DNA from 4 places in the Cupriavidus sp. PET2-C1 genome. Region 1 is predicted to be linked to each of the others. Evidence: predicted binding sites of a transcription regulator. Region 1 holds the regulator's gene; each other region holds the start of a gene.
The links. The regulator FNR, encoded in region 1, switches genes on or off when oxygen is low (the NO sensors DNR and NnrR bind a similar motif). The targets are predictions, from matches to a motif close to TTGATNNNNATCAA.

Region 1 (8,317 bases):
GATCAGCAAGCCCTCGGTGTTGAAGTCGAGGCGGCCCACGGCCACCCACTTCCCCGCCTTGATACGCGGCAGGCTGTCGAACACGGTCGGACGGCCTTCCGGATCCGACTGGCTGACGATTTCGCCGGACGGCTTGTGATACAGCAGCACGCGCGGCGGCTTGGACGACACACGGCGGTGGATCAGCTTGCCGTTGACCCGGACCTGGTCGGCCGGCAGGATGCGCTGGCCGATGTGGGCAGGCAGGCCATTGACCGAAACCCGGCCCTGCAGGATCAGCTCTTCCATTTCCCGGCGCGAGCCCAGCCCACCCTCGGCGAGCACTTTGTGCAGCTTGGGCGCATCGTCGTCTGCAGACAGCTCACGCACCGGCTTGACCCGGGCCTGCGGACCGCTCGACTCTTCCTGGTCGTACTGACCGGAAATGACAAAGCGGAACAGGTCCTCACCGCTCGCGGCGGCGGCGGGCGCCTTCTCAGACACACCCGCGGCTGGGCGCTGCGTGCCGCCTTTGCCCTTGCTGCCCTTGCCTTGCTGGCGCGGGCCGCCCTGCTGCCCTTCAGCGCCGCCGCGGCGGGCGGCGCCTTGCGGCTGCTGGCCTTGCTGCGGCTTGCGCTTGCGGGCGCCATTCCCGTTCGGGTTAGCGCGGGTGCCATCGCGCTGGCGCTCGCCCGCGGCTTCTCCGCCAGCTTCGCTTGCGCCTTCGGCATTGTCGTTACTGAAGTTGCGGCGGCCTCGCGGCGCCGGGCGCTCGCCCTGCTGCTCGCCGGCCTGCACCGCCTCGCCTTCCGCGGGCTTGCGCTTGCCACGCGTACGTCCCTTCCTTGCGCCGTCGCCACGCGCGTCTTGCGCGGCGCCCACATCGGGGCTGCCAGCAGGGATTGCCGCCCCGCCGTCCGCGGCACGGCCGCCATCGCGGTCCTGCGCGGCCTGGCGGCGCGTGGCCACCAGATTGCGCAAGCCACGGCGCAGGCCCTTGCGGCGCGGCGCGCCATCGGTGCCGGCGCCGCCTTCGGCGCCATTGCCGGCATCGCCGGCCGGCGTATCCGCCTGGCGGACGTCTTGATCAGAATCGGACAAGGTATTCACATTCGGATGTTGCATGGTGTTCAGTTGGACACGCGCTGGTCGTGCTCGTCGTGCTCGCTGGGGTGCGCCGGATTCGTCGTGGACGCCCCCGGGACTTCGGACGCCTGCGCGCCGGAGGCCACTTGTACGTGGTAACCGTTGGCGGGCGTGTCCGTTTGCTCATTTGTTTCACCGTCTTCGACGGCTTGCTCCTCGGCTGTGTCGCCGGACTGCGCGCCGGCGGGGTCGGCGGACATCGGCTCGCTCGCCAGCTCACTGCCTGGCCCGGGCGTCGCCGGCACTTCCGACTCGGCCCCGGGCGCGGGTGTGAACCCGGCTTCCGCTTGCGCCAAAGCCTCCTTCCTTTCAAACGCATCCACCAAATCGGCGATGCCATCCGTGGCGCCGGCCGCAAGACCGTCGGGGGCAACCACGCTGGAAAGGGTCGGTTCACCCTCTCCGGCATCCGCCGCAACCAGAGCGGCAGCGCCGGCCTGATCATCGCCAGGTTCCGCGAATGCCTCTTCGTCGCTATCCGCCGGCACCGTGCCCAGCGCCTCGAAGTCAATCGGCTCCTGATTCAGCAGCGCGACCTGCGCCTGGGCCTGGATGTCTTCCAGCGGCGGCAATTCATCGAGCGTGCGCAGGCCAAGGTCATCAAGGAAGTTCTTGGTGGTGGCATAAAGCGCAGGCCGTCCGGGCACGTCACGGTGGCCGATCACCTCGATCCAGCTGCGATCCTCGAGCTTCTTCACGACTTCGGTGCTGACCGCGACACCGCGGATTTCCTCGATATCGCCCCGCGTGACCGGTTGCCGGTAGGCGATGATCGCCAGCGTCTCCATCACGGCGCGGGAGTACTTGGGCGGCTTTTCGGGATTCAGCCTATCCAGGTATTCACGCATGACAGGGCGGCTCTGGAAACGCCAGCCACTGGCCAGTGCCACGAGTTCCACGCCGCGCTGCTCCCAGTCGCGGCGCAGCTCTTCGAGCAGCACGCGAATGGTGTCGGCACCGACGTCGTCGGCAAACAGCCGGCGCAAGTCATTGACGCGCAAGGGTTCCTGCGCGCAGATCAGCGCGGTCTCGAGGACGATCTTCGCCTCTTGGGTATTCATGTTGATTGCGTGCAGCCTGTCTTTGCACCTGCGCCCCGGTTGATCCCGGGCGCACTGGAGATTGCGGGTTCAGCGGTAGGGATTGCCACCGCCATCTGGCCGCGCAGCCAACCGCATGCTTGATGCATGCCAGCCGTGCGCCTTCTTTTATTGCATCGGGTGCCGGACCTGACCGGCAGGAGATCGCCCGGCCACCGGCTTTATCTGCCAGTCGACGGAGCCCTTGCGTCGCGCCTTCCCCCTGATGTGGCGGACCTGTCCGGCGCGGCGTCTATCATCGAACGCGCCGGGTGCAAGAAAATACGGATATCGGGCCTGCTGGCCTATTTCACCCCGCCCTGCCGTAGCTGGTCTTTTGAACCGAATCTTGTGAACCGGACGGCGGATGGGGAACGGTCCCTGGCGCTGATGCCTGCCTGGGTGTTCCTGGCATGCATCCCTGAGCAGCGGATGCTACCTGACGATGCCACGATGAAGTACGCTGCGCGATATCGCTGTTCTTGCGATTGTATGGCATTCCCTGGCAAACCTGCAACCGATTCGCACAGCTACCTCAGCGAGGAAGTGACAGATGCACCACGAAACAGCGCTTCAGAAGACCAGACAGAATCCATGCGCGGCAAGCGTCTCAGGCAAAAGCAGCGCGCGCGCCACCCCGGCCAAGCCAAAGGCCACCACTGCAAGGCCAGCGCCAGCCCGCAACGCCGGGCGCCGCGAAAGCTGCCTGAGATAGCCGGACAGGCCCGAGATCACCAACAGATTCGGCAGGGTGCCCAGGCCAAACACGGCCATCACCAGCGCGCCCGACGCGGCATTGCCGGCCAGCAATGCCATGGCAAGGGCGCCGTACACCATGCCGCACGGGACCAGCCCCCAGGCTAGCCCCATGCCGTAGCGGCGCAGCAACCGGCCCTGCCCCTGCACCCGGGCCACAGCCGGCAAGCGCACCCCGACGGCGCCAAGGCCGCGCAGCAAGCCGCCCGCGCCACGGGCGGCGAGCCGCTCCAGCCAACCCGTACCCATGGTGCGCCCGCGCAACATCCACAAGCCCGACAACACCAGCATCACACTGCCGATCCCAAACAGCCAGCGCTGCAGCGGCAGGTACTGTGCCTTCCAGACGCCAGCACCAAGGGCGCCCAGCAAGGCCCCCAGCACCGCATACATGCTAAGCCGCCCGGCATGCATGACAAGCAGTTCCAGCAACCAATGGCCGGGACGCCGCAGCACCGTGGCAGGCACGCGCGCAACGCCGCCCTGCTCCGCCGCCAGCGCGATCCCGCCGCACATGGCGGCGCAGTGCACGCCGCCCAGCAAAGCCAGGGTAAATACGCTGATAAGCACGCCTATGGTCAACTTCTCCTCCCAATCACACAATCGCAACGCCCGGCGCGGTAAAATGCGTCGAACGCGCCCCCGCAGCTCCAAGAGGCGCTATCAACATGAGGCCTTGCGCCCGCGCACACCAGCGCGCTCGCACAACATGACGACGGGCACGGCAAGCCGCGCTGCACAGATAGCGCACTGCCGCAAGACCCGCGCGCCAGGCCGATGTGGATGGCGCTTCCAATCGACGACTCTCAACGTCAAGCTCTCAACTCAATGCGCCCGCCACATCGCGCTTGATTGACTGCGCTAAACCGACAGGCCCCAATTGCTCACCACCATTCCTATTACCGAGATGTCGCCCCGCTGCTCCACTTGCTCGCTCGGCCAGCTCTGCCTGCCCGTCGGCATGTCGCAGCAGGACCTCGAAAAGATGGATACGCTGGTCCAGGACCGGGTGCGCGTACGCAAGGGCGAAACCCTGTACCGCCTCGGCGATCCTCTCACCGCCGTCTACGCGATCCGCTTCGGCACGCTCAAGACCCACCTGACAATGGAAGACGGCCGCTCGCAGATCACGGGCTTCCACCTTCCCGGCGAAGTCGTCGGCCTTGACGGCCTCGGCGAGATGCAGCACGCGTCGGATGCCACCGCGCTGGAAGATACCGAAGTCTGCGTGGTGCGCTTCGGCGATCTCCAGACGTTGTCCAACGTCCTGCCTTCCCTGCAGCATCAGTTCATGCGCCTGATGAGCAAGGAGATCTCGCAGGACCAGGTCATGTTGATCACGCTCGGATCGATGCGCGCCGAGGAGCGGCTTGCCGCTTTCCTGATCAACCTGTCCGAGCGCTTGTCCGCGCGCGGCTATTCGGCCTCCGAATTCGTGCTGCGCATGAGCCGCGAGGAAATCGGCAGCTACCTGGGGCTCAAGCTCGAAACCGTCAGCCGCCTGTTCTCGCGCTTTGCGGAAGCCGGCCTGATCCAGATCCGCCAGCGCCACGTCAAGCTGGTCGACATGGTGGGGATCAAGCAGATCGTCAACAAATCCTGCTGACGTGCTCGTCGCGGGCCGCCCTCGCCCGCCGCGGCACGCCGCGATGCCGCGCCTGCTGGCCTGAACCGGCAAGGCGCGCATCGCAATCACTCCAGCTCGTCCGTGTCCGCCAGCCGCGTGGGCATGGTGTACAGCGTCAAGCCGCTCGACAGCGCGCACAGCACCCACGCGATCAGGAAGCCCACGGTGTAGACCGCCTCCCGCGATGCCTCGACCGGCTGGCCGAAGAAGCGCAGGTCACCGGGATCGACCATGGAGAATACCAGCGCGGTGGTCAGCCCGGCGACCAGGAAAGCGGGCCACAGCACCCACATCAGCCAGCGTAGTCTCATGATCACCTCGCTTGCGCCGCGACCGGCGCTGCCTGGCGTGCCGCGCTGCCCGCCTTCTCGACCACCAGGCCGTGGCGCGCCACCCCTTCCTCAATGGGTGGATCCGGGTGGGTCATAGCCAGCCAGATCGTGACCCCGCAGGCCACCATGGCCACGAACGGCCCACTCATCAGCAGCCACGGCCATGGCTCCTTCCACCAGGGATTGCTTTGCTGCGTCATCTGGCCTCCTCCTCTAGATCTAGATCGCGTATGTTGCGTACGGATTGGTGCATCCAGCGTCCCCGCCGCCTCATAGATTGCGCGGCACGATAAAGCTGGTGCTCTGTCGAATCTCTGCGCCATGGCTGCCCGCGCCCTCGTCGGGCACCGCGGTGACCGTGACCTCGATCTTGTGCGTGCCCTGCGCCGCGGCCTCGATCGGCACGCGCACCCGGATGGGAATCAGGCGATTGGACGTGGGTTCCAGGTTGCCGGCAGCGTGATCATATTCCACGGCCAGGCCCTTGAGCTCGCCGCTGCCCGCGCTGACGGCGACGCGCATCGGCGCCTCGGTCGTGTTGATCAGCTGCAGCCGGTACACGTTCTCGATCCAGCGCCCTTCCACCTCACGCCCCAGCGCGCCGCGGTCGCGGATGATATCGACCTTGAGCGGCGTGCGCATGGCCAGCGAGGCCATGAAGCCGGCGACCAGCGCCAGCCAGATCACCGAGTAGATCACCGTGCGCGGCCGCACCAGGCGCTTGCGCGCCACGGTCTCGGAGAGCGCGCTGCGCATGGCGTTCTCGGACGTATAGCGGATCAGCCCGCGCGGGTAGGCCATCTTGTCCATGACCTGGTTGCAGGCGTCGATACACGCGCCGCAGCCAATGCAGTCGTACTGCAGGCCATCCCGGATATCGATGCCAGTGGGACAGACCTGCACGCAGATGCTGCAATTCACGCACGAGCCCAGCCCGGCGGCCTTGTGGTCCGCCTTGCGCGAGCGGCTGCCGCGCGGTTCGCCGCGGCCCACGTCATAGGTGACCACATAGGTGTCGCGATCCACCATCACGCTCTGGAAGCGCGCATACGGGCACATGTACTTGCAGACCTGCTCGCGCATGAAGCCGGCGTTGCCCCAGGTGGCAAACGAGTAAAACAGCATCCAGAACGTCTGCCACGGGCCCAGCGAGAGGCTCAGCACCTGCGCGCCGAGCGTGCGAATGGGCGAGAAATAGCCGACGAAGGTAAAGCCCGTCCATAGCGCGATCACGATCCAGAGCGTGTGCTTGGTGGCCTTCAGGCGCAGCTTGCGCGCGCTCCAAGGATCGCCGTCCAGGCGGATGCGGGCAAAGCGGTCGCCTTCCACATGCCGCTCGATCCACATGAAGATCTCGGTGTACACCGTCTGCGGACACGCGTAGCCGCAGAACAGCCGCCCCGCGATCGCCGTGAAGAGAAACAGCGACACCGCGGAGATCACCAGCAGCACGGCAAGGTAGATCACGTCCTGGGGCCACAGCACCAGGCCGAATATATAGAACTTGCGCGCGCCGAGATCGAACAACATGGCCTGGCGGCCATTCCACTGCAGCCAGGGCATGCCATAGAAGAACAGCTGGGTCAGGACCACCATCCAGACCCGCCAGTTCGAGAACGCACCCGACACCGAGCGCGGATAGATCTTGCGGCGGACTTCGTACAGGGTCTCGTCCGACGTTTCCGCGTCCGCCGCGCCAGGCGTGGGCGCTCGCAGCGGTGCCCACGCGGCCCCGTTCCTTTGAAGCGGCTCCGGTCCGGGGGCGTTCATGAGCGAACACCCCCGCCGCGGTGCCGGCCCGGCTGACAAGCACAAGCGTGGTGGCTCATTGCTTGCCCCCCTCGCCTGCACCGCCACCGGTGTTGGACAGGCCCCAGACATAGGCCGTCAACATGCGGATACGCTCCGGCGTGAGGATTTCCTCGTGCGCCGGCATATGGTTGTTATGGCCCTTCAGGATGGCGTCGACGATGTTCGCCTCCGAGCTGCCGTACAGCCACACGCGGTCCGACAGGTTAGGCGCGCCAAGCGCCTGGTTGCCCTTGCCGGTGGAGCCATGGCAGGCCGCGCAGGTGGACTTGAACGTGCTCTCGCCGCGCGAGGCGCGGATCGGATCGTAAGACAGGCCGGACAGCGAACGCACGTATTGCGCCACGTCGCCAGCGAGCTTGCCGTCGATGGTCGAGGCGAACGACGGCATCACGCCGTTGCGGCCCTTGGTAATGGTCTGCGTGATGGTCTCGGGCTCCCCGCCGTACAGCCAGTCGTTGTCGGTCAGGTTGGGAAAGCCGTGGCTGCCGCGCGCATCGGAGCCGTGGCATTGCGCGCAGTAGTTGAGAAACAGGCGTTGCCCGATCTCGCGCGCCGCCGGGTCGGCCGCCACCTGCTTGACGTCCATCTGCATGTACTTGCCATAGACCTCGCGCTGCAGTTGCTCGGCTGCCTGGCGGTGCGCCTCCAGCTCAACCCGGCTGGAGGTCTTGAGCACGCCGGCGTAGGAACCCAGGCCGGGATACAGCACCAGGTAACCCAGGCCAAAGATGCATGCCAGCAGGAACATCCACATCCACCAGCGCGGCAACGGGTTGTTCAGCTCGCGCAGGTCGCCGTCCCACACGTGGCCGGTGTCCTCAGGGGCGCCCACAACCTTGGTGACCTTGCGCTGGGAGAACAGCAGCCACACGCACCAGACGATGCCGACCAGCGCGATGGCGGCAATGTAGTAGCTCCAGAAATCCGTGAAGAAGTCGCTCATGACTCAGTGTTCCTGCTTGGTGTTGTTTGCGCCGCCGGCATGACGCGCGACGCGGTGGCCGGCATCGGGGCGGGCGTCTTGGCATGCAGCCAGCGGCTCGTCGGGCAAGGCGAACGGCAGCATGGCCGACTCCTGGTTGGCCGCCTTGCGCCCGGACGACCAGGCCCACCAGCAGATGGCGATGAAGGCAGCCATCGAGACCACGGTGGAAAACGCGGTGAGCATTGCCATGGCTTACTCCTTGGCCGGCGTGGCCGCGGGCTGCGCGGCGGCCGCGGTATCGACCCGCACATTGCGCTTGGCGATCCCAAGCTCCTGCAGGTAAGCGACCATCGCGTCTTCCTCGGTCTTGCCGGCCAGCGTGGCAGGCGCCTGCTCGATCTCGGCGTCGGTGTACGGCACGCCAAGACGGCGCAGCGCACGCATGCGGTCGCGGACGTCATTGGTCTGCAACGGCGTTTTCTCCAGCCACGGGTAGGACGGCATCACCGATTCGGGCACCACGTCGCGCGGATTGCGCAAGTGGATGCGCTGCCAGTCATCGGAGTAGCGTCCGCCCACGCGCGCCAGGTCGGGACCAGTACGCTTGGAGCCCCACAGGAAGGGATGGTCGTAGACCGACTCGCCCGCCGTGGAGTAATGG
Region 2 (8,317 bases), on a different replicon from region 1:
TCCGTTATCGACCGCCACCACCACCCGTTGCGAGTTGGCGATCAGCCGGGCGAAGCGTTCCGTGTTGGCAACGCGGTGCGCCCATCCGTTGGCCGCAAGGAGTTGTCTGGCCGCCTCGATCTCTTCTGGCAGCAGATTGCGGATTTCCATCGGGGCTCCCAATGCAAGCAGATACGGCAACTCGGCGCTGCCCTTCTAATGGGGGGCGTCACGAGGCGAGTGCGACGCGGGGCCGCAAAAAAGACTGCAGGCAGTGTAGCGAGCGCGCGAAGGCCCGTCAATTTGCGGCAGGCCATGTTGCTTCCGCTCTGTAGCGGGGTATCATGTTTCCCATGAATGCCTCGATCTTCTCTTCCGCCCATCCGGCCGATCAGCTGGCCGAGTTCTCCGACGCCGACGCGGCGCTGGCCCGCATCCGTGAAATCTACGATGCCTCGGTCGGCGCGATCCGCGCGCGCTTCGATGCCTTCGCCCAGGGCCAGCCGCTGCCGTCCGCGGCACATGCCTGCTACCCCTACCTGGGCATCTCGGTCAATCTCGAAACCATGGTCACCGACAGCCGGCCATCCTGGGGCACGGTTGCCTACCCCGGGGTCTACGGCACCACGGTCACCCGCCCCGAACTGCTGGCCGATTACTACCGCGACCAGATCGAGCGCCTGATACGCTACCACCGCGTGCCCGTGGTGGTCGGCGTCAGCCGCCGCCCGATCCCGTTGCCGTTCGTCATCGAAGCCTCCACCACGGACATCAGCTACACCCAGGCGCGCGAGCTCGAAGCCTCGTTCGTGCTGCCCGAGCTGAGCCGCATCGACGACGCCATCGCCAACGGCACCTATGAGCCGGTGCCCGGCGAAGCCTGGCCGCTCTCGATGTTTCCCGGCGAGCGCGTGGACCTGGCACTGCAGCGCCTTTATCACTACACCGGCACCGCGCCCCAGCATTTCCAGCGCTTTGTGCTGTTTACCAACTATCAGCGCTACGTCGACGAATTCATTGCGCTCGGCCGCTCGCTGATGGCCGCCGAAGACGCGCAAGGCGCGGATGGCTACGTGCGCTTCGTCGAACCCGGCGATGTGATGCAAGAGCGCGGCGAGGCCGAACCTGACGACGCGCTGCGCCCGCGCGCGTTGCCGCAGATGCCCGCCTACCACCTGGTGCGCGAGGACAATCTCGGTGTCACGCTGGTCAATATCGGCGTGGGCCCGTCCAACGCCAAGACCATGACCGACCACCTTGCCGTGCTGCGCCCGCACTGCTGGCTGATGGTTGGCCACTGCGGCGGCCTGCGCCGCTCGCAACAACTCGGCGACTACGTCCTGGCGCACGCGTATGTGCGCGACGACCACGTGCTCGATCACGACCTGCCCCCCTGGGTGCCGGTGCCGCCTATCGCCGAGATCCAGGTCGCGCTGCAAGAGGCCGTGGTGCGCGTGACGGGTTTGTCCGGCAACGAGATGAAGACCCGCATGCGCACCGGCACCGTTGTCTCCACCGACGACCGCAACTGGGAGCTCAAGTCCAAGGCGTTGTACGCCCGCTTCAACCAGTCGCGCGCGATTGCCATCGACATGGAAAGCGCCACGGTCGCGGCCAACGGCTTCCGCCTGCGGGTGCCGTATGGCACCTTGCTATGCGTGTCCGACAAGCCGCTGCATGGCGAACTCAAGCTGCGCGGCATGGCCAACGCGTTTTATCGGCAGCGGGTGAGCCAGCATATGTCGATCGGGCTGGAGGCGATTCGCATCTTGCGCGAGGGCGGTGCCGAGCAACTGCACTCGCGAAAGCTGCGTAGTTTTGACGAGCCGGCGTTCCGGTAGGCAGGCGAAATGCGCGGCCACGAAGGCGGTTCGCCATCCGCTATTGGCGATATGCCTTGGCAGGCATAGAATCTCGCGCTTCGCCCAGCTTCAGCACCATGACTACGAATCCCCATGCGGTTATGACGCTGGCCAGCCTGACGCTCGCGGGCTGCTTGCGTTACCCGCATGCATCGGGCCATCTCGTTCGCACCGCGACGATCGCGGCCTGCCTAGCCGATCTGCTCGGGCTGGATGCGGCGCACTGCGAGCGCATACGGCTCGTCACGCCGGCGCACGACGTGGGCAAGCTCGCTATCCCCGATGCCATTCTGCTCAAACCTGGCAAGCTGCTCCCTGAAGAGCGGCAGGTGATCGAGCGGCATGCCGAGATCGGCGCGAATATACTTGCGGGCAGCGCGGACGCGCTGATGCGTCTGGCGGCGCAAGTCGCGCACCATCACCATGAGCGTTTCGATGGCACGGGCTATCCACGCGGCCTGGCCGGCAAGGAGATCCCGCTGGCCGCGCGTATCGTGGCGCTCGCCGACGCGTTCGATGCCATGACGGAGTCGCGCTGCTATCGTCCCGGCATGAGCGACGACGATGCGTTGTCGATTGTCTCGGCAGGTTCCGGCACGCATTTCGACCCGGGCGTGGCGAGCGTTTTTCTCGCCAACATCCCGCAGATACTGCAGAGCCGGCAATCAGCGCAAGCGCTGCTTGATGCTGGCCCGGAGCTGGCCGTGGTCGCGCGCTTCTATGGCTTGAGTCGCAACGCATTGCGGCAGATCCCGCGCCCAGCCAGAGCCTGACGCGGTATCAGCCGCGCGCTCGTTGTGCGGTGGCGTGCCGTTCCGCGTTTCGTCAGAAGCGGTAGCCCACACCCATGCTGAACAGCCACGGGTCCAGGCTCACGTTCGAGACCTTCACGCCGGCCGCCTTCACATCGCTCGACAGCCACACCTTCTTGACGTCGGCATTGAGGAACCAGTTCTTGGTGAGCTTGTAGTCCATGCCGATCTGCAGGGCCGGCGCCACGCTCCAGCTATCGAGCGACAGCGAATTGTTGGCAATGTCGGCGCCCCAGATGCGCGTGAAGTTCAGGCCGGCGCCGATATACGGGCGGAAGGTGCCGTTGGGAATGAAGTGATACTGCACCAGCAGCGTCGGCGGCAGATGGGTGAAGGAGCCGATCTTGTTGCCATCCAGGTAGACGTTCTGCTTCTGCGGCACGGTCAGCACCAGCTCGGCGGCGATGTGCGGCGTGAAGAAGTAGGTGACATCGAGTTCTGGAATCCACTTGTTGTTGACCGTGATGCGGTCCGAGGCGCCAACGCCGCCGATCGGGTCGGACTTGCCGGCCATGTCGAGATAGGTGCCGCGCAGGCGCACCATCCAGTTGCCCTGCGCTTCATCGGCAGCAGCAGCGGGTGTTGCGGCAACGGCGCCGAGCACGGCAAGGGTAGCAATGGCGGTGGTGCACAGACGGGTAGGCAGGTGCTTCTTCATGATGGTTGGCTCGTGTTTTAGGAAACTTCACGCACAGTGTGGCGCAGCGTTTCCGGTCGAGCCTTGACCGAGAGCAAGAAGATGGGCATCGGTGGCGCGCACACGCGCATGCGTCGCCGCGTTGCGACAGTCCCCGCTCGCGCCGGGGTGCTTGCGCGCGAGCCGCGCGGCGCGCTTTCGCATTTCCAATCCCGGGCCGGGCTTCTAAGGACATGCGCAAATATTCGTGGCAGCAAGTTTGCGCCCGCCTTACGCTGTGCACACAGTCAAGCAACGAGCATGTCGTGGGCGTCCCGCAAGGGCGTCTTTCCGGGTGTGCCCCGTGGGGGCGGGGCACACCGGTTTTTCTGCGCCGAGGCCTTGGGCCCGGGCGCGGGCGGCATCAATCGGCCAGGGCTTGCTCGCGCCGCGGCTGGCTGGCCGCACGCAGGTGGCGGTTCACGCCCGACACCACGGCCTTGAGCGATGCCGTGACGATACTGGCATCGATGCCGGCGCCGAAGCCCGTGGCGGAGTCTCCTACCCGCACTTCCACATAGCAGGCCGCGGCAGCATTGGCGCCGCTTGACAGCGCGTGCTCGTGGTAATCCATCACCCGTACCGGCATGTCCAGCGCGCCTTTGAGGCCGCTGACAAACGCATCGATCGGGCCGTTGCCCCGGCCGCGCGCGCTGACCGCTTGGCCATCGCGCAGCAGCGCCACTTCGATCTCGACGTGGCCGTCGCTGCCGGACACCATCTGGTGGCCCACATAGCGCAGCGGCGCCTCATCTTCGAGATACTCGCGCTTGAACAAGCCATACAAGTCATCGGCGCTGGCTTCGAGCCCGCTCTCGTCGGTCATCGACTGCACCGCGCGGCTGAACTCGATCTGCAGGCGGCGCGGCATATAGATGCCATGCACCTGTTCGAGCAGGTAAGCCATGCCGCCCTTGCCGGACTGGCTGTTCACGCGGATCACCGCATCGTAGCTGCGGCCAAGGTCGGCCGGGTCGATCGGCAGGTAAGGCACCTCCCAGATCGCATCCGCCTTCTGCTGTGCGAAGCCCTTGCGAATCGCATCCTGGTGCGAGCCTGAGAAGGCCGTGAAGACGAGGTCGCCCACATACGGGTGGCGCGGATGCACGGGGAGCTGGTTGCAATCCTCCACGCACTGGCGCACTTCATCGATGTCGGAAAAATCGAGCTCGGGGTCCACGCCCTGCGTGTAGAGATTCAACGCCAGCGTCACCAGGTCGACATTGCCGGTGCGCTCGCCATTGCCAAACAAGCAGCCTTCCACGCGATCGGCGCCGGCCATCACGGCAAGCTCGGCGGCTGCCACGGCGGTGCCACGGTCATTGTGCGGGTGCACCGACAGTACGATGTCTGCGCGCCGTGCAAGATGCCGGTGCATCCATTCGATCTGGTCGGCGAAGAGATTGGGCGTGCTGCATTCCACCGTGGTCGGCAGGTTGAGAATGAGCGGGCGCGTGGCGCTAGGCTGCCAGATCGCGGATACCGCATCGCAAACCTCGAGCGAGAAATCCAGCTCGGTCATGCTGAAGGTCTCGGGCGAGTATTCGTAGCTCCATGCCGTTTCGGGCATGCCGTCGGTCAGCGTCTTGATCAGGCGCGTGCCCGCCAGCGCGATCTCCTTGACCTCCTCGCGGCTTGCACCAAACACGATGCGGCGAAACGCGGGGGCGATGGGGTTGTAGAGATGCACCACGGCGCGCGCGGCGCCGCGCACGGATTCGATGGTGCGCTGTATCAGGTCTTCGCGCGCCTGGGTCAGCACCACGATGGTCACGTCGTCCGGGATGCGGTCTTCCTCGATCAGCATCCGCACGAAATCGAAATCGGTCTGCGAGGCCGAGGGAAACGCCACCTCGATCTGCTTGAGCCCGATCTTGACCAGCTGCTCGAAGAAGCGGAGCTTGCGCTGCGGATTCATCGGCTCGATCAGGGCCTGGTTGCCATCGCGCAGATCCGTGCTCATCCAGACCGGCGCGCGCGTGATGCGCTTGGCGGGCCAGGTTCGGTCGGCGATATCTACGGTGGTGGCAGGGCGGTATTTGGTGGCGGGGTTGCGCAACATCATGACGGTTCTCCTTCCTCGCGGGAAGATGCAAGACACAAGTAGCAAAAAGCAAAAAGCAAAAAGCAGGACGCAAGATCGCCAGGGCGCTGAAGCGCTCAACGGCGAAGGCGTCAGAAAGCTATTGCGGAAAAAGGGTGGCGCGAGGCTGCCGAACTGCCACTAGGCCCTAGGCCCGGCAACCGATCAGTAGGTCTAGCAGTAGCGAGGAGGAAAGACGCGGCGCCGACAGGGCCGGTGCAAGGGGAGCAATGGCGGTACCCAGCGCGCGACCTGCTGCCGGCACGCGCGCGGCTGCAGCGATGCGGGAGGCATCGGCGGCGCGGCGGTGGAAGCAGGTGGCTTGGTGCATTGCGTGGTGTGTGTGAGCGGTGCGGATGACGCGGCTTACGCAAGGTGCGTCGATCACTTGCACATGTACTTGTCATGCATGCCGAGCCCGCTTTTCAGCGCCCGGCATCCGGCAAGAATAGTCGAGAACGCGAACGGGCGTCAAGGACGCGTGGGACGAGTGCGCCGAGTCCCCTGCGGATAACCGGTTTGCCAGCCACCTCCGCCTGGCCATCAGCACGGACTTGTCTTTCAATGATCCGTCCCCGGACGGCCGCCTGCTGGAGATCGTGCCGCGCAGGTGCCGACGAGGAGGGAAAGAGGGGAGGGAGGTGGTGCCGAAGACGCCGTGAACCAGCGTGGCGAACCCAAAGCGTACCCGTTTCTGCGTGGATCAAAAACGTGGCCAGCGATGGGTTTTGGGGCGTATCAGCGCTTGGCCACGAAGCGGATGACCTGCTCGCCGGCCTGTTGGGCGGGCACTTGCTGCACGCTGTCGGTGGTGCTGGAGCCGCAGGTATTGCAGCCGCCGCTGTCGCAGCCGCTGGCGCAGCCGGCCGCTGCCTGCGGTGCCAGCCAGGCCACCGCGCGCTGGCGCCACCCGGTGGCCGCGGTGCCACCCAGGCGCGCCGCCAGCCCGCTCTTGATCCGTTCACGGGTGCGCGGTGCATAGCGAGCCAGCACGGAGAGCGTGCAGGCCAGCACGATCAGCGGCACCAGCAGGGTTTCAAAGGCGTGGTAAAGGCTCATGGCTGCAATGTCCTCGCTTTAGCTCAGCATCAGGGTGATGCGGTACGTGGCAAAGGCAGCCAGGTAACCCAGGCTTGCCAGGTAGGCCGTCGAGGCGGCCATCACCTTCCAGGAGCCGGTTTCGCGCCGGATCACCGCCATGGTGGAGATGCATTGCGGCGCGAACACGTACCAGGCCAGCAGCGACAGCGCCGTGGCGAGCGACCATTGCGCGGCGATCATCGGCACCAGCTGGCTGGCCATGGCGTCCTCGCTGCCGGACAGCGCATAGACGGTGGCCAGCGCGCCAACGGCAACTTCGCGCGCGGCCAGGCCCGGCACCAGCGCGATGCAGATCTGCCAATTGAAGCCGATCGGGGCAAAAACATGCTCCAGCGCCCGGCCGATCATGCCGGCGAAGCTGTAGTCGATGGCCGGGGCGGTGGCGCCGTCCGGCGGCGACGGGAACGTGGCCAGGAACCACAGCAGCACCGTCAGTGTCAGGATCACCTTGCCCACGCGGGACAGGAAGATGCGGGCACGCTCCCACAGGCCGATCGCCACGTCGCGCGCATTGGGGATGCGGTACGAGGGCAGTTCCATCATCAGCGGGTGGTCGGTGCGGTCGCGGCGGAAATACTTCAGCACGTACGCCACCACCAGCGCGCTCACGATGCCCGCCACATAGAGGACGAACAGCACCAGGCCCTGCAGGTTGAACATCCCCATCACCGTGCGCGCCGGGATGAAGGCGCCGATCAGCAGGGCGTACACGGGCAGGCGCGCGGAGCACGTCATCAGCGGGGCCACCAGGATGGTCGCGAGGCGGTCGCGCGGGTCCTGGATGGTACGCGTGGCCATGATGCCGGGAATCGCGCAGGCAAAGCTGGAGAGCAGCGGGATAAAGGAGCGGCCGGACAAGCCGGCCCCCATCATCAGGCGGTCAAGCAGGAAGGCGGCGCGCGGCAGGTAGCCGGACTCCTCCAGCGTCAGGATGAACAGGAACAGGATCAGGATCTGCGGCAGGAACACGACGACGGCGCCCAGGCCGGCGATCAGGCCATCCACCAGCAGGCTGCGCAGCATGCCCTCGGGCAGATGACTGCCGACGATCTCGCCGAACCAGTGCACGCCGCCCTCGATGCCGTCCATCAGCGGGGCGGCCCAGGAGAACACCGCCTGGAACATCAGGAACAGCAGCACGGCCAGGATGATCAGGCCGAACACCGGATGCAGCAGGATGCGGTCGAGGCGGTCGTCGATGGCCGCGGTGCGTGCCGGCATGGTCACGGCGGCATCCAGCAGGCGCTTGACCTCCTGGTGCACGTCCAGGTCGGATGCCGGCTCGGGGGCTGCAGCCGGCACTTCAGGCAAGGCCGCGTCCAGAGCGGCCAGCAGGCTGGCGGCGCCATCGCGCTTGACGGCAATCGTACGGACCACCGGCACGCCGAGCGCGGCGGCCAGCTTGTCGTGGTCGATGTGGATGCCGCGCTTGGCCGCGGCATCGCTCATGTTGAGCACCAGCACCATCGGCAGGCCGAGGCGGCGCAGTTCCAGCACGAAGCGCAGGTGCAGGCGCAAATTGGTGGCATCCACCACCGACACCAGCAGGTCCGGGCGCGGCTCGCCCGGGCGCTTGCCCAGGCAGACGTCGCGCGTGATGGCTTCATCCAGGCTGGCTGCGTGCAGGCTATAGGCACCCGGCAGGTCCAGCACACGCACCTGCCGGCCGGCCGGCGAGACAAAATGGCCTTCCTTGCGCTCGACGGTGACGCCGGCGTAGTTGGCCACCTTCTGGCGGCTGCCGGTCAGGCGATTGAACAGCGCGGTCTTGCCGCAATTGGGATTGCCCACCAGCGCAACGCGC
Region 3 (4,469 bases), on a different replicon from region 1:
CTGGGTGGGTTGGCGGCATCCGTCTACAGGTCGCCTAGACTGTTATGCCCTGCATCAAACAGGCGATAGCAGATCTCCGTGCCTTTGGCGGTCAGATTCACCGCTCCTCCATATATCTGATAATGTCCTTATCACATATAGCGGTGGTGTCCGATGACTGCTGTCAACCTGCCCCTATCCGGTCCCGTCCTCCAGGCAATCAGCCCGTGGATGGCCTACTTCCCGATGTTCGGTAGCCAGGTCGGATCCTACACCGTCAATGTTGGCGCCTCGTCCAATCCGGACATCGAGAAAGCGGTGCTGGATGTGGCGAGCTACGGCAAGCAGATCGGCCGGATCAGCGATGCATTTCTCCTGTTGCTCAAGCATGTCGACCTGAACGATCTGCCGCCGGAGGAGGCCGCCGCACTCGAGATCCTCAGGCAAATGCCCAAGGAAGCTCACGCGCTGCGCGACTTTCAGCACATGCTGGCCGGCATCGCGGAAGTGAAAGCGCGGCATGCGCGCCATGGGTGATTCGGCCATGAGCGACGCCGTCGTTGCCCGCGTTGCCAGGATTGCGCCGGCGCCTCTGCACCGATTGCCCGTGCTGGTCACGGCGGCTGGCGAGCGGGCCAACATGCGATTCATCGAGTTTCTTTGCGTTCGCGATTCGCAACCCGCACACGCGCCGGGCCTACGCGAGGGTTGGCCGCAGGTCCTACTGCGGCCTTGATCTCGGTCAAGCAGCCCCGCGCGTGATGGCAGCATACTGCCATCTACAGATGGCAGTCGAGGCTGTGTCCCATGGTCAAGAAATTCCCCCTCCACCCCAAGCATCCCGAGCGCGTTTGCTGGGGCTGTGACAAATACTGCGCCGTCCATGCGATGGGTTGTGGTAACGGATCGAGCCGCACGCAGCACCCAGCGGAATTGCTGGGGGACGACTGGTACTTGCATGGGGATTGGGACATCGACGCCAGCGAGACGACAGGGCCTACACAAGACATAGACCAAAACTCGGGCTGATCGATAGTGGGTTCGCTCTTGCGCGCCGGCTTCGCGTCAGTGCCTGAGAGAAGGTTTCTTTCGGTCCCCTAGAGGAGCGTTTCACTAGTCTTGGCCAGTCGCGCGGCGCTGAGGGTTGCCCAGTAATGCCCAGGTCTGCATGCCCCTGTCGATCGCCACTTCGAAAGCCATGTCGCCCGGCAGATCGATGTGCCGCAATGGGGAAGCCCTTGTAGTACTTTCCATGGAAAAATGGCGGTAGCGGAGCGCAGAGTCACCTGCAGCAAAGCAGGTCGCCGCAATGAGTCTCTCGCGTTCGGTGTATTTGTAAGTTCCTGATCGAATTATTATTCGTGACAAACAGCAAGAAGATGCACGGAAACCCACCATATACGGCGACCCGTGACATATGGATCATTGCTCATCCGCCTCAAGCGCCGGAACGTGGCAGCCAGCCAGGATGTTGCCGCAGCCTACGCAGCTCCACCCGTATCTCGTGGCGCCACCACGCGTTGAAGTCATACACTACTGCTTCGCATTGCGCCCGCGGCGCGCTTTGACGGCCTCGCTAAGCATGTCCAGTACTGCCACCGAGTCATCCCATCCGATACAGGCATCGGTAATGCTTTGTCCGTATGTCAATGCGGACGGATTGTGCTCGCCCGGGTTGAATTTCTGCGCACCGGGGACCAGGTGGCTCTCGACCATGACCCCGAAGATGGATCGATTGCCGCTGCTGATCTGTTGCGCCACATCGCGCGCGACATCGACCTGCCGCTGGTGCTGCTTGTTGCTGTTGGCATGGCTGAAATCCACCATCAGTAAGCTGTCCAGCCCGGCCGCTTCCAATTGCCTGCATGCGGCCGCCACGGACTCCGCATCGTAGTTGGGGGCCTTGCCGCCGCGCAGAATGACATGGCAATCCGGGTTGCCCTTGGTATGTACCGTCGCCACCTGCCCGTTTTTGTGCACCCCCAGGAAGTGGTGCGGTCGAGAAGCGGCCTGGATCGCGTCGATGGCAATCTTGATATTCCCGTCAGTGCCGTTCTTGAAGCCGATCGGCGCCGACAGACCCGAAGCCAGCTCGCGGTGCACCTGGCTTTCCGTGGTGCGGGCACCAATCGCGCCCCAGCAGATCAGGTCGCCGATGTACTGCGGTGAAATCACGTCCAGCAACTCGCCGGCCGCGGGCAAGCCAAGGCGATTGATCTCAACCAACAGGCTGCGTGCGATGCGCAGGCCCTCGTCGATGCGATAGCTCTCATCCAGATAGGGGTCGTTGATCAACCCTTTCCAACCGACGGTGGTGCGGGGCTTCTCGAAATACACACGCATCACGATCTCAATCGACTCGGCATGCCGCTGCCGCTGCGCCATCAACAGCCGCGCGTACTCGAGCGCCGCCTGCGGATCGTGGATCGAGCACGGCCCCATGATCACAAGCAGCCGGTCGTCCTCGCCATGCTGGATGCGTGCGATGCGCTGACGTGTCTGCGTGACCAGCGATTCGACGGCCGTGTTGCGGATGGGGAAAAAACGGATCAGGTGTTCTGGCGGAGGCAGCGGAATGATGTCGTCGACGCGGGCGTCGTCGGTCACGCTGGTGCGATCCGGCGGCGCTTGCCAACCCTCGGCGATGGTGGGCGGAGATTTTTGTGGGTCATTCATGGCTAGCTCTTGGAACGGAGAAAAAAACGCCGGTAAGTGCCGGCGGTCCAGGTTCGGCGGCGCCGCTTCGATCCATGCTCGGCACCTTGCTCCGCCGGTGCGGTGCGAGCGCCTGGCGAAGGAATTGAAACAGGATGGGCCGATCGGAAATCCTGCACCATCGGAACGGTAGGCGTCAAGCACGAAGCTGCATGGATGAGACCTTCCGAACATCCCGCCCATGCGTTCACCGTCCGCGTGCACAGCGGGGCAGACTGCTTACGGCTCGGAACGCGTCTCCCTGCCCGCCAAGGCCTCGATACATCGCTCACGGACGCTTGCCGGCGCGGGTGCGGATCGTCCGGATTGCTTGTCCACCCACACCCAGACCGCGGTTGCCGTAACGAAATGGATGTCGGGGTGGGACGCGTCACGTATCTCGAAGCAAAGGTCGACACTGCTCCTGCCAATCCGAGTGCAATGCACCGAGACACGCAGTGTTGCGGGATAGCCGATCGGCACATGAAACGTGCAGCCGACATTGGCGACCACCGGCATCAGTTCTGGGACCTCGGTCGCGGTCCCTAGCAGGCTCGCCCACTGCATCCGGGCCTCTTGGACTCACTCGTGGCCCCACAACTTCCGTCGTCTTCGCATTCGCTTCGATCGGCGGGCACGACATTCACGAAGCGCTCTTGAAACTCGGCTGCGCTCTCGTCTGCTGGAACAGCTCCAGGCGTACGGCGCAGCCTTATTGAACTGGCCTCTAAGCTCGATTGGAATCGCTTTGACATTGAGTTCGCACGTGCTACGCGGTACTGCGACCGTAATCCGCCCTCGACTGCCAGGGAGGCGACCCTAAAAGAATTGACGTCTGCAGCATTTCGGGAGTTTTTGATAGACCCCTTCAAGCGAGGAAGACATAACCCTCCTGGATCACTTAATTAGATATAAGAACGCCCCCAAACCAGCACAGACACAAGCCTTCTACGCGAATTTCGTGCAGGGTGGATCGCCAGAGTTGAGGAAGAAGGCGTGACCACCGCGACGGAAGTAATCGTCCTTACCCTACGTTCGACAGTGGCGGTGCTACGGGCCGGGTATGTGCCGGAGCTGCATCCGCCGGCTTTCGGCTAGTTGTCAGTTGATCGCCGACGTGATGAAGCCATGAAGACCGAGTACAGTCACGCATTGCCATCAACCGGAGCACATTGTGGACGACAAGCCAAGCGCCAGCTACAAGGGGTTCGACATTTATCCGCTGGTCTACCAGCACGCAGCGGTTCGGGAGTGGCACCAACCTAAGGCAGATCGGAGCTTCAATGCGTCCGTTGTCATTTGCCGCGAAGGGCAGAAGCCAGGTACGGAGCATTCGCGTGTGTTTCCTTCGTCGGCAAAGCCTTGGGAAAACATCGGTGCGGCACGGCGGGGGATGTTGTCATTTGCCCAGGACATCATTGATGGGCGTGTGCCAGGCCAAACGGTGGGTGGGCTGTAAGCCTGTCCTGCATCAACGCTCAGTTCCTCAATCCATGCGCTCGCTGCAGCACCTTCTTCGCAGCGGCAAGGAGCTCGGTGTCGGTGTCCACGTTCCGAACCAGTTCGATCACGACTGACTTGCCTTCACGCAGGGCAATGTCGATGTCCCTATGTATCTGGCGGAAACGCTTGCCGTTCCTTGGCGCTCGGCCGTCCTGCATTCTCCGCAGGTTGTCGTCATAGTTGGAAAACGGGGCTTTGGCACCGTCCCTGCTCATGCCAACGTAGATGACCTGCATGTCAGATGCGGCACCATCGACGATGCCGATTTGGAACAACAAGGGAAGCGAAGGGTC
Region 4 (8,317 bases), 1.5 Mb from region 1:
CACCACGCCCTTGCCGGCGGCCAGGCCGTCCGCCTTGATCACGATCGGCGCGCCTTGCACGTCGATATACGCGTGCGCCGCGGCGGCGTCGTTGAAGGTCTGGTAGGCGGCGGTCGGGATGCCGTGGCGCTGCATGAAGGCCTTGGCGAAATCCTTGGAGGATTCCAGCTGGGCCGCCGCCTGCGTCGGGCCGAAGATGCGCAGGCCCTTGGCACGGAAGATATCGACGATGCCGGCCGCCAGCGGCGCCTCGGGGCCGACCACCGTGAAGCTCACGCCTTCGCGCTCGGCGAAGGCCGCGAGCACTTCCGGATCGGTCAGGGGAACGTTCTGCAGCCGCTTGTCGAGCGCGGTGCCGCCATTGCCCGGCGCCACGTACACCACCTGCACCTTGGGCGACTGGGCCAATTTCCAGGCCATCGCGTGTTCACGACCACCCGAGCCGACAACCAATACTTTCATGATCTACTGCCAGAAAAAATGACGCATGCGAAATGCGAAAAGCGGCAGCCATGGCTCATCGAACCGCGCTGCCGCCGTGAGGCGAGGCCTTACCCGATCCCCGCCTTACTCCTCGATCACCGCGTTGGTGAAGACTTCCTGCACGTCGTCCAGGTTTTCCAGGGCGTCGAGCAGCTTTTGCATCTTGATGGCGTCGTCGCCGGTAAAGCTGACTTCGTTTTGCGGCTTCATCGTGACATCGGCCATCTCGGCCTTGAAGCCCGCGGCTTCCAGCGCGGCCTTGACCGTGCCGAAATCATTGGGCGGGCACAGCACTTCGATCGAGCCGTCGTCGTTGGTGACCACGTCGTCGGCGCCGGCTTCCAGCGCGGCTTCCATCAGCTTGTCCTCGGGCGTGCCGGGGGCAAACAGGAACTGGCCGCAATGGGTGAACATGAACGCCACGGAGCCTTCCGCGCCCATGTTGCCGCCGTTCTTGGAGAAGGCATGGCGCACTTCGGCGACGGTACGGGTACGGTTGTCGGTCAGGCAGTCGACGATGATCGCCGCGCCGGCAAGGCCGTAGCCCTCGTAGCGGATTTCTTCGTAGTTGACGCCTTCCAGGCCACCCACGCCGCGCTGGATGGCGCGCTGGATGTTGTCCTTGGGCATGTTCGCATCCATTGCCTTGTCCATGGACAGGCGCAGGCGCGGGTTGGAATCGGGGTCAGCGCCGCCGAGCTTCGCGGCGACGGTGATTTCCTTGATCAGGCGGGTCCAGACCTTGCCGCGCTTGGAGTCAGCCGCGGCCTTCTTGTGTTTGATATTGGCCCATTTTGAGTGACCGGCCATGATTCTCTCCGAAGCGGAAAATGTTTGACGTGCGCGCCTTGGCTTTGCGCGCCGGCTGTGCCGGGCGGGCAACGGGTGCTCGCTGGCGGCGCGCCGGGTGGTTTATGTGTCTGTGAGCCGGCCTGGGGGCTGGCATAATCAGCCCAGCATTTTATCACGCGGCCCCGCCGCCGCCGGCCTCCCGATCACGGGAGCCGCCGGGAAGGGCGGGGACGGTCGCGGCGAAAGCGCCGCGCGGCTTGCCAACCAGAGAGACCATGGCCGAACCCATCATCATCGCCAAGAACGCCGAGCTGGAACTTGCCCTGCTGCCTGAGATGGGCAACCGGCACGGCCTGATCACCGGCGCCACCGGCACCGGCAAGACCGTGACCCTGCAAAGCCTGGCCCAGGGCTTCTCCCGGCTGGGCGTGCCGGTCTTCATGGCCGACGTCAAAGGTGACCTGACCGGCATTTCCCAGCCGGGCAAGCTCTCCGACAAGCTCAAGGCCCGCCTGGCCGAGCTCGGCCTGCCCGAGCCGGTGTGGGGCGCCTGCCCCACCACCCTGTGGGATGTGTTCGGGCAAAAGGGCCATCCCGTGCGCGCCACGGTCTCCCATATGGGGCCGCTGCTGCTGTCGCGCATGCTGGAACTCAACGACACCCAGCAGGGCGTGCTCAACCTGGTTTTCCGCATCGCCGACGCCAACGGGCTGCTGCTGCTCGACGCCAAGGACCTGCGCGCCATGCTGCAGTACGTGGGCGACAACGCCGGGCAGTTCACCACCGAATACGGCAATATCTCCGCGGCCTCGATCGGCGCCATCCAGCGCGGGCTGATGGCGCTGGAGTCGCAAGGCGCCGACGTGTTCTTCGGCGAGCCCATGCTCAACCTGGACGACTTCATCCAAACCGAGAACGGGCAAGGCGTGGTGAACATCCTGGCCGCCGACAAGCTGCTGAATTCGCCCAAGCTCTACGCCACTTTCCTGCTCTGGCTGTTGTCGGAGCTGTTCGAGAAACTGCCCGAGGCGGGCGATCTCGACAAGCCCAAGCTGGTGTTCTTCTTCGACGAGGCGCACCTGCTGTTCAACGACGCGCCCAAGGCCCTGCTCGACAAGATCGAACAGGTGGTGCGGCTGATCCGCTCCAAGGGCGTTGGCGTGTATTTCGTCACGCAGAATCCTGTCGACATCCCCGATACCGTGCTGGGCCAGCTCGGTAACCGTGTGCAGCACGCGCTGCGCGCCTTCACGCCGCGTGACCAGAAGGCCGTCAAGGTGGCGGCCACCACCATGCGGGCCAAGCCGGGGCTGGACCTGGAGAAGGCCATCGGGGAACTCGGCGTGGGCGAGGCGCTGGTGTCGTTGCTGGACGCCAAGGGCATTCCCGGCATCACGGAGCGCGCCTGGGTGCTGGCGCCCGGCAGCCGGATCGGCCCGATCACCGACGACGAGCGCAAGCAACTGCTGGCGAACTCGCTGGTGGCCGGCACCTATGAGCAGACCATCGATCGCGAGTCGGCCTACGAGAAGCTCAAGGGCCGCGCCGCCGCGCCTGGGTCTGCCCCCGCCGCTGGCGGCGGCGTACCCGCGCCCGTGCCCACGATTGGCCAGCCCGAAGCCCCGCCCGCGCAGGGCGGCGGCTGGCTGGAACAGGCGGGCGAGATCTTCGGCGGGCTGACCAAGGGCACCGGCAAGACCGGGCGCGGCGATTCCATCCTGGAGTCGATGGCCAAGTCGGCCGCGCGCACGGTAGGCTCGCAGGTCGGGCGCGAGCTGATTCGCGGCGTGCTGGGCAGCTTGCTGGGTTCGGGCAAGAAGAAGTAGGGACGCTGCCCCTAGGCGGCTCCGGCGGGCCACGCCCGGCGAGACAGGCGGGCGTGGCGCATTGCCACAGCATGGTATCGGCCAGCCGGTCCGTCAGCCGGTCCGTCAGCGATAGCGCCAGTGAGAGGGGCTCGCGCCTTAGCGGCGTTGCGCCGCTGCCTCGTCTTCCCGCATCTTGCGCAGGAACAGCCGGGTGAAGAACCAGCCCATGCCGATGATGAAGGCGATGACGGCCAGGCTCATCAGCCCGGTGGGGGTCGAAAACAGGATCTTCAAGGCTGCCATGTGGGTCTCCCAGTTCAGGCGAGGCACACCGGACGGTGTGCCGCTGCCGATAGTCTAGGGAGCGCCGCGGCCGGCGGGATTGAGGCCGGTCAAGCCGGGCGCAGACAGTGCCCGGCTTGCCAGGAAAACTCAGTTCTTGGTGCCGAACAGCCGGTCGCCCGCATCGCCCAGGCCCGGGATGATGTATGCGTGCTCGTCCAGGTGGCTGTCCAGCGAAGCCACGAACAGCTTCACGCCCGGATGTGCCTTCTGGAACACCTCCACGCCTTCCGGCGCGGCTACCAGCGCCACGAACGTGATCGCATCGTCCTTGACGCCGCGGCGCTTGAGCACATCCACCGCGTGCGCGGCGGAGTAGCCGGTGGCGACCATCGGGTCGCACAGGATAAAGCTGCGGTCTTCCACGTCGGGCAGGCGCACCAGGTATTCCACCGGACGGTGCTGGTCGTCGCGGTAGACGCCGATATGGCCAATGCGGGCCGAGGGAATCAGCTCGACCAGGCCGTCGCTCATGCCCACGCCGGCGCGCAGCACCGGCACGATGGTGAGTTTCTTGCCGGCGATCACGGGTGCGTCCAGCTCCACCAAGGGCGTCTCGATGCGGCGCGTGGTCAGCGGCAGGTCGCGCGTGATTTCATAGCCCATCAGCAGCGTGATCTCCCGCAGCAGCTCGCGGAACGTGCGCGTGGAGGTGTCCTTGTCGCGCATATGGGAGAGCTTGTGCTGGATCAGCGGGTGATCGAGGATGTACAGCTTGGGGAAACGCGGATCTTGCTTCATGGCGGGTAGTCGGCAGGAGTGGGCGCGAGGGCCCGTTGCAGCCGGATTGTAATGGATGCGGCGCCGCGCCCCCCGGCGATCCTCCCGCCGCAAGCGCGCAGCGCCGCATGCGCTCAATCCACCGTGATGCTGGCGCTCTTGGCAACCTTGCCGAATTTCTCGTACTCGGACAGCGTCAGCGACTGCAGGTCAGCCGCGCTCGAGCCCTTGGGATTGAAGCCCGCCTGCCCGAGTTTGTCCTTCACGTCGGCATTGCCCAGCGCCGCGAGAAAGGCGGCATTGAGTGCCTGCACCACCGGCGCGGGTAGCCCGGCCGGACCGTAGACGCCGAACCAGGGCTCGATGGCATAGCCCGCCAGGCCGGCCTCGGCCAGCGTCGGCACGTTCGGCAGCGCCGGCGAGCGGCTCTTGCCGGCCACCGCCAGCGCGCGCAGCTTGCCGCCCTGGATGTGCGGCAGCGAGGCGGGCAGGTTGTCGAACATCACCTGCACGTGGCCGCCCAGCATGTCGTTGATGGCTGGGCTGCTGCCCTTGTATGGCACATGGGTCAGGCCCGTTTGCGTCATCTGCGCGAACATCGCGCCCGCCAGGTGCATGGACGTGCCGGTGCCCGCGGTGGCGTAGGTCAGGCCGGGGTGGGCCTTGGCATAGCTGACCAGTTCGGCCACATTCTTCACCGGCAGGCTGTTGCTGACTTCCAGCACGATGGTCGAGGTGCCAAGCAGGCTGACCGCGGTGAAATCCTTGCGCGGGTCGAACGGCACGTGCTTGTAGATATGCGGGTTCAACGCATTGGTCGAGATGGCGCCGAAGCCGATGGTGTAGCCGTCCGGCGCGGCCTTGGCGACCGCCTCCATGCCGATATTGCCGCCAGCGCCGGGGCGGTTCTCCACGACCACGGGCTGGCCGAGTTTCTCCGCCACCTTCTGGCCGACCGTGCGCGCCACGAGGTCGGTGGTGCCGCCAGCGGCGTAAGGCACGATGAAGCGGATTGGCTTGACGGGGTAATCGGCCGCGTTGGCGGCCGAGGGCAGCCAGCCGCTTGCGAGCATGGCAACCGCGGCGGCTACCAGCAGCGGGCGGGCGGCGGTCTGCTTTTTGACTGGAACGGGAATGCGCGAGGAAAGAATATCGTGGGGTGCTGCCGTCATGAATGCTCCTGGTTTTTCTTATGCGGCGCGCGTTTGACGCGCCGACCGGCGAGCTTACGGCAGTTTCAGGCTGGCTGCCAGGGTTGCCAGTCAGGCAGGCTGGCTAGCCGGGCAACGGCATGGCGGCTAGATATTCTGCCCGCGCTGCGCCGCTGGCAGCGCCGGGCGCCCGAGCAGGCCGCGCACGCGCTGGGTATTGCGCTCGAACACCCAGTAGACGGCAAAGGCATAGGCATAGCAGCCCAGCAGGATCAGCGCGCCCAGGCCCAGGCTGCCAGCGCCGACAGGCAGGCGGACCTTGACCAGGGCCGCGGCGATGAACAGGGTCAGCGGGAAATGCGTCAGGTAGAGCGAGTACGAAAACCCGGACGCCAGCGTAGCCAGGTGCGACAAGCCGGCGTGGCCGATACGGATGCGGGTCGACAGCACGGCCAGCAACAGCACGAAGAAGCCCAGCGCAACGGCGGCATCGGCGTACGGCTTGTGCTTGGTCAGTGCAATGGCGGCCAGGAACACCAGCAGCGCCGGCAGCACCAGCCACTTGCGCCGCGCGATCGCTGCGATCTGCGCCAGCCTTGCTTCCAGGGCTTGCGCCAGCACACCCAGCAGCCAGAACAAGAAGCCTTCGACCAGGCCATGGAACAGGCCCATCGTGACCAGCGCCGCCAATAGGCACAGCAACGCCTGCGGCGTGCGGCGCAGGTGCCAGGCGCCGTATAGCGCAGGGAACCAGAGGTAGTACCAGAATTCGTTGGCCAGGCTCCACAACGGCCCGTTGGAGCCATAGGTCTGGCAGGCAAGGGTTTGCAGGAACGCCGCGTTGCAAACCAATCCCGCGACGCCGAGGTGATGCGAGATATCGATCTGCTGGGCCGCGTTGCCCTCGGTGCCCTGGTAGAACGGCCCCCACGCCAGGTGGATCCCGGCACTGTCCCAGAACAGCCCGAGCAGCAGCGCGGGCAGCAGTACGATCCATAGCCGCGTCATGCGGTCAGCCAGGTAGCTGCGCCAGGACCAGTCGCCACGCGTCATCTTGCGGCGCACGGTGCCGCCCACCAGGTAACCCGAGAGCAGGAAGAACACGATCACGCATTCGTGGCCGACGCTGCAAAGCGCATAGAACAACTGCAGCGCCACGCCGGCCGCGCCGCCATGCGGCCCGCTCGCGGCATAGTCGACGATGACCAGCGCCCGGACATGGCCAAGGCAGACCAGGCCCGCGGCCAGCGCCCGGATCAGGTCCAGTACATCGTATTGCTTGCTGCGGTCCGTGCCATCCACGACCAGTCTCCCGGTTCCGGCTCGCCAGGGCTGCGGTGGACACAAGGCGGCACGCAGCGCGGGACTCTCCTTGGCAGAGCTTAGCCGTGCGGCTACGGCGTGAAGGTGCGCCGTCCCACATAGCGAAAACCCGCGAAAGCCAGCGAAAGCCGAGGCACGGGAAGCAGGCGCCGCCGCCATCGGCACGGCATAGGTTGGGGCACGCGGGTTGGGGCACGGCGCCCAACACCTGTGCGCAGCACAATGTGCCTCGGATGCAGTTGCTTCTTTTCGAATACAATGGCTCGCGTCCCTGGCGGCCAGCCCGCGCCCAGCGGCGCGCGGCCCCACTATCCGGCTTCTCCCTTGTCTGCATCCCAACTTTCCCGCACCGTGCCTGCCGCCGAGCCGGCATCGCAGCGCGCCGGCCTGGCCGTGGCTGCCGTCGGCGCCGTCCTCTTTTCTGGCAAGGCGATCGTCGCCAAGCTGATGTACCGCTACCAGGTCGATGCGGTCATGGTCATCACCCTGCGCATGCTGTTTGCCGTGCCGCTGTTCATGGCGATCGGCTGGTGGCAGTCGCGGCGCCTGCCGGCGCTGTCCTGGGCCGATCGTGGCCGCATCGTGTTCCTCGGCATCATCGGCTACTACCTGTCCAGCTTCCTCGACTTTCTCGGCCTGCAATACATCACGGCCGGGCTCGAGCGGCTGATCCTGTTCCTGACGCCGTCCTTCGTGCTGCTGGCCAGCGCCGTGCTGTTCAAGCGGCGCATCAGCCTGCGGCAGTGGCTGTCCCTGGCGCTGGCCTATATAGGCATCGTGCTGGTTTTCGCGCATGATCTCGACGTGAGCGGCGGCCAGGTGTGGCTCGGTGCCGCGCTGGTGCTCGGCAGCGCACTGACCTACGGCATTTACCTGATCGCGTCAGGCGAATTGGTGCAGCGCATTGGTTCGTTGCGGCTGGTGGCCTATGCGATGTGCGTTTCCACCGCGTGCTGCGTGGTGCAATATCTGGTGCTGCGCCGGCCGCTGGCGGAGCTGCTGCAGCCGGCCCCCGTGATGTGGCTTTCGCTTGTCAATTCTGTGTTTTGCACGGTGCTGCCGGTGTCGCTGACGATGGTGGCGGTGGCGCGCATCGGCGCGCCGATGGCATCGCAGGCGGGTATGCTCGGACCGGTTTCCACTTTGTTCCTGGGCTTCTGGCTGCTGGGCGAGCCGATCACCGGCGTGCAGCTCGCCGGCAGCGCGCTGGTGATGGGCGGGATATATTTGCTGTCGGCGCGCAAGGTGGCCAAGAGCGGGGCTGCGGGCAAGGCCCGGGCTGCTCGTCGCGGCGGCAAGGCGATGGATACGCTGGACAACAAGCAGGCGGGTGGCCGCCTCGATGACACAAGGAGTCGATGAGATGGATCTAGGATTGCGCGGCAAGCATGCGCTGGTGTGTGGCGCCAGCAAGGGCCTCGGTTTTGCCTGCGCCGACGCGCTGGCTGCCGAAGGCGTGGATGTGGTGATCGTGGCGCGCGGCGCCGAGGCGCTGGAAAAAGCTGCGGCGGACCTGCGCGCGCGCCACGGCCGGCGCGTGATGGCGGTCGCCACCGACATCACGACCCCGGCTGGGCGAAAGCTGGCGCTGGACGCCGTCGCCAAGCTGGGCGACCTGGACATCCTCGTCAACAATGCCGGCGGCCCGCCGCCGGGCAATTTCCGCGACTGGGACCGCGACGCCTGGCTGGCAGCGAT

Region 2: a site for FNR is predicted at 3,375-3,388, ahead of ACX12D_RS29570 (OmpW/AlkL family protein). Genes of this name have one in related genera too.
Region 3: a site for FNR is predicted at 712-725, ahead of ACX12D_RS38060 (DUF3079 domain-containing protein). Genes of this name have one in related genera too.
Region 4: a site for FNR is predicted at 3,466-3,479, ahead of ACX12D_RS04985 (DUF3149 domain-containing protein). Genes of this name have one in related genera too.

What each region holds. Positions count from the first base shown of each region.
Region 1 covers NZ_CM137259.1:2,604,854-2,613,170, forward strand. Annotated here, with positions in the region: gene rluB (23S rRNA pseudouridine(2605) synthase RluB) at 1-1,104, opposite strand, end outside; gene scpB (SMC-Scp complex subunit ScpB) at 1,110-2,186, opposite strand; gene ACX12D_RS11795 (sulfite exporter TauE/SafE family protein) at 2,778-3,542, opposite strand; gene fnr (fumarate/nitrate reduction transcriptional regulator Fnr) at 3,841-4,566, shown strand; gene ACX12D_RS11805 (hypothetical protein) at 4,653-4,898, opposite strand; gene ACX12D_RS11810 (membrane protein) at 4,901-5,119, opposite strand; gene ccoG (cytochrome c oxidase accessory protein CcoG) at 5,190-6,689, opposite strand; gene ccoP (cytochrome-c oxidase, cbb3-type subunit III) at 6,745-7,674, opposite strand; partial or broken gene ACX12D_RS11825 (cbb3-type cytochrome oxidase subunit 3) at 7,750-7,905, opposite strand; gene ccoO (cytochrome-c oxidase, cbb3-type subunit II) at 7,909-8,317, opposite strand, start outside.
Region 2 covers NZ_CM137260.1:2,121,620-2,129,936, reverse strand. Annotated here, with positions in the region: gene ACX12D_RS29585 (GNAT family N-acetyltransferase) at 1-150, opposite strand, end outside; gene ACX12D_RS29580 (AMP nucleosidase) at 324-1,820, shown strand; gene ACX12D_RS29575 (HD-GYP domain-containing protein) at 1,919-2,614, shown strand; gene ACX12D_RS29570 (OmpW/AlkL family protein) at 2,667-3,311, opposite strand; gene leuA (2-isopropylmalate synthase) at 3,694-5,391, opposite strand; gene ACX12D_RS29560 (DUF6587 family protein) at 6,151-6,471, opposite strand; gene feoB (ferrous iron transport protein B) at 6,490-8,317, opposite strand, start outside.
Region 3 covers NZ_JBTNRJ010000003.1:939,575-944,043, reverse strand. Annotated here, with positions in the region: gene ACX12D_RS38065 (hypothetical protein) at 211-516, shown strand; gene ACX12D_RS38060 (DUF3079 domain-containing protein) at 787-1,008, shown strand; gene ACX12D_RS38055 (3-deoxy-7-phosphoheptulonate synthase) at 1,513-2,655, opposite strand; gene ACX12D_RS38050 (acyl-CoA thioesterase) at 2,914-3,240, opposite strand; partial or broken gene ACX12D_RS38045 (IS5/IS1182 family transposase) at 3,254-3,392, shown strand; gene ACX12D_RS38040 (hypothetical protein) at 3,848-4,132, shown strand; gene ACX12D_RS38035 (hypothetical protein) at 4,152-4,469, opposite strand, start outside.
Region 4 covers NZ_CM137259.1:1,098,006-1,106,322, forward strand. Annotated here, with positions in the region: gene purD (phosphoribosylamine--glycine ligase) at 1-462, opposite strand, end outside; gene ACX12D_RS04975 (YebC/PmpR family DNA-binding transcriptional regulator) at 568-1,293, opposite strand; gene ACX12D_RS04980 (helicase HerA-like C-terminal domain-containing protein) at 1,551-3,101, shown strand; gene ACX12D_RS04985 (DUF3149 domain-containing protein) at 3,240-3,386, opposite strand; gene upp (uracil phosphoribosyltransferase) at 3,516-4,166, opposite strand; gene ACX12D_RS04995 (Bug family tripartite tricarboxylate transporter substrate binding protein) at 4,280-5,218, opposite strand; gene ACX12D_RS05000 (acyltransferase family protein) at 5,444-6,598, opposite strand; gene ACX12D_RS05005 (DMT family transporter) at 6,971-7,981, shown strand; gene ACX12D_RS05010 (SDR family oxidoreductase) at 7,983-8,317, shown strand, end outside.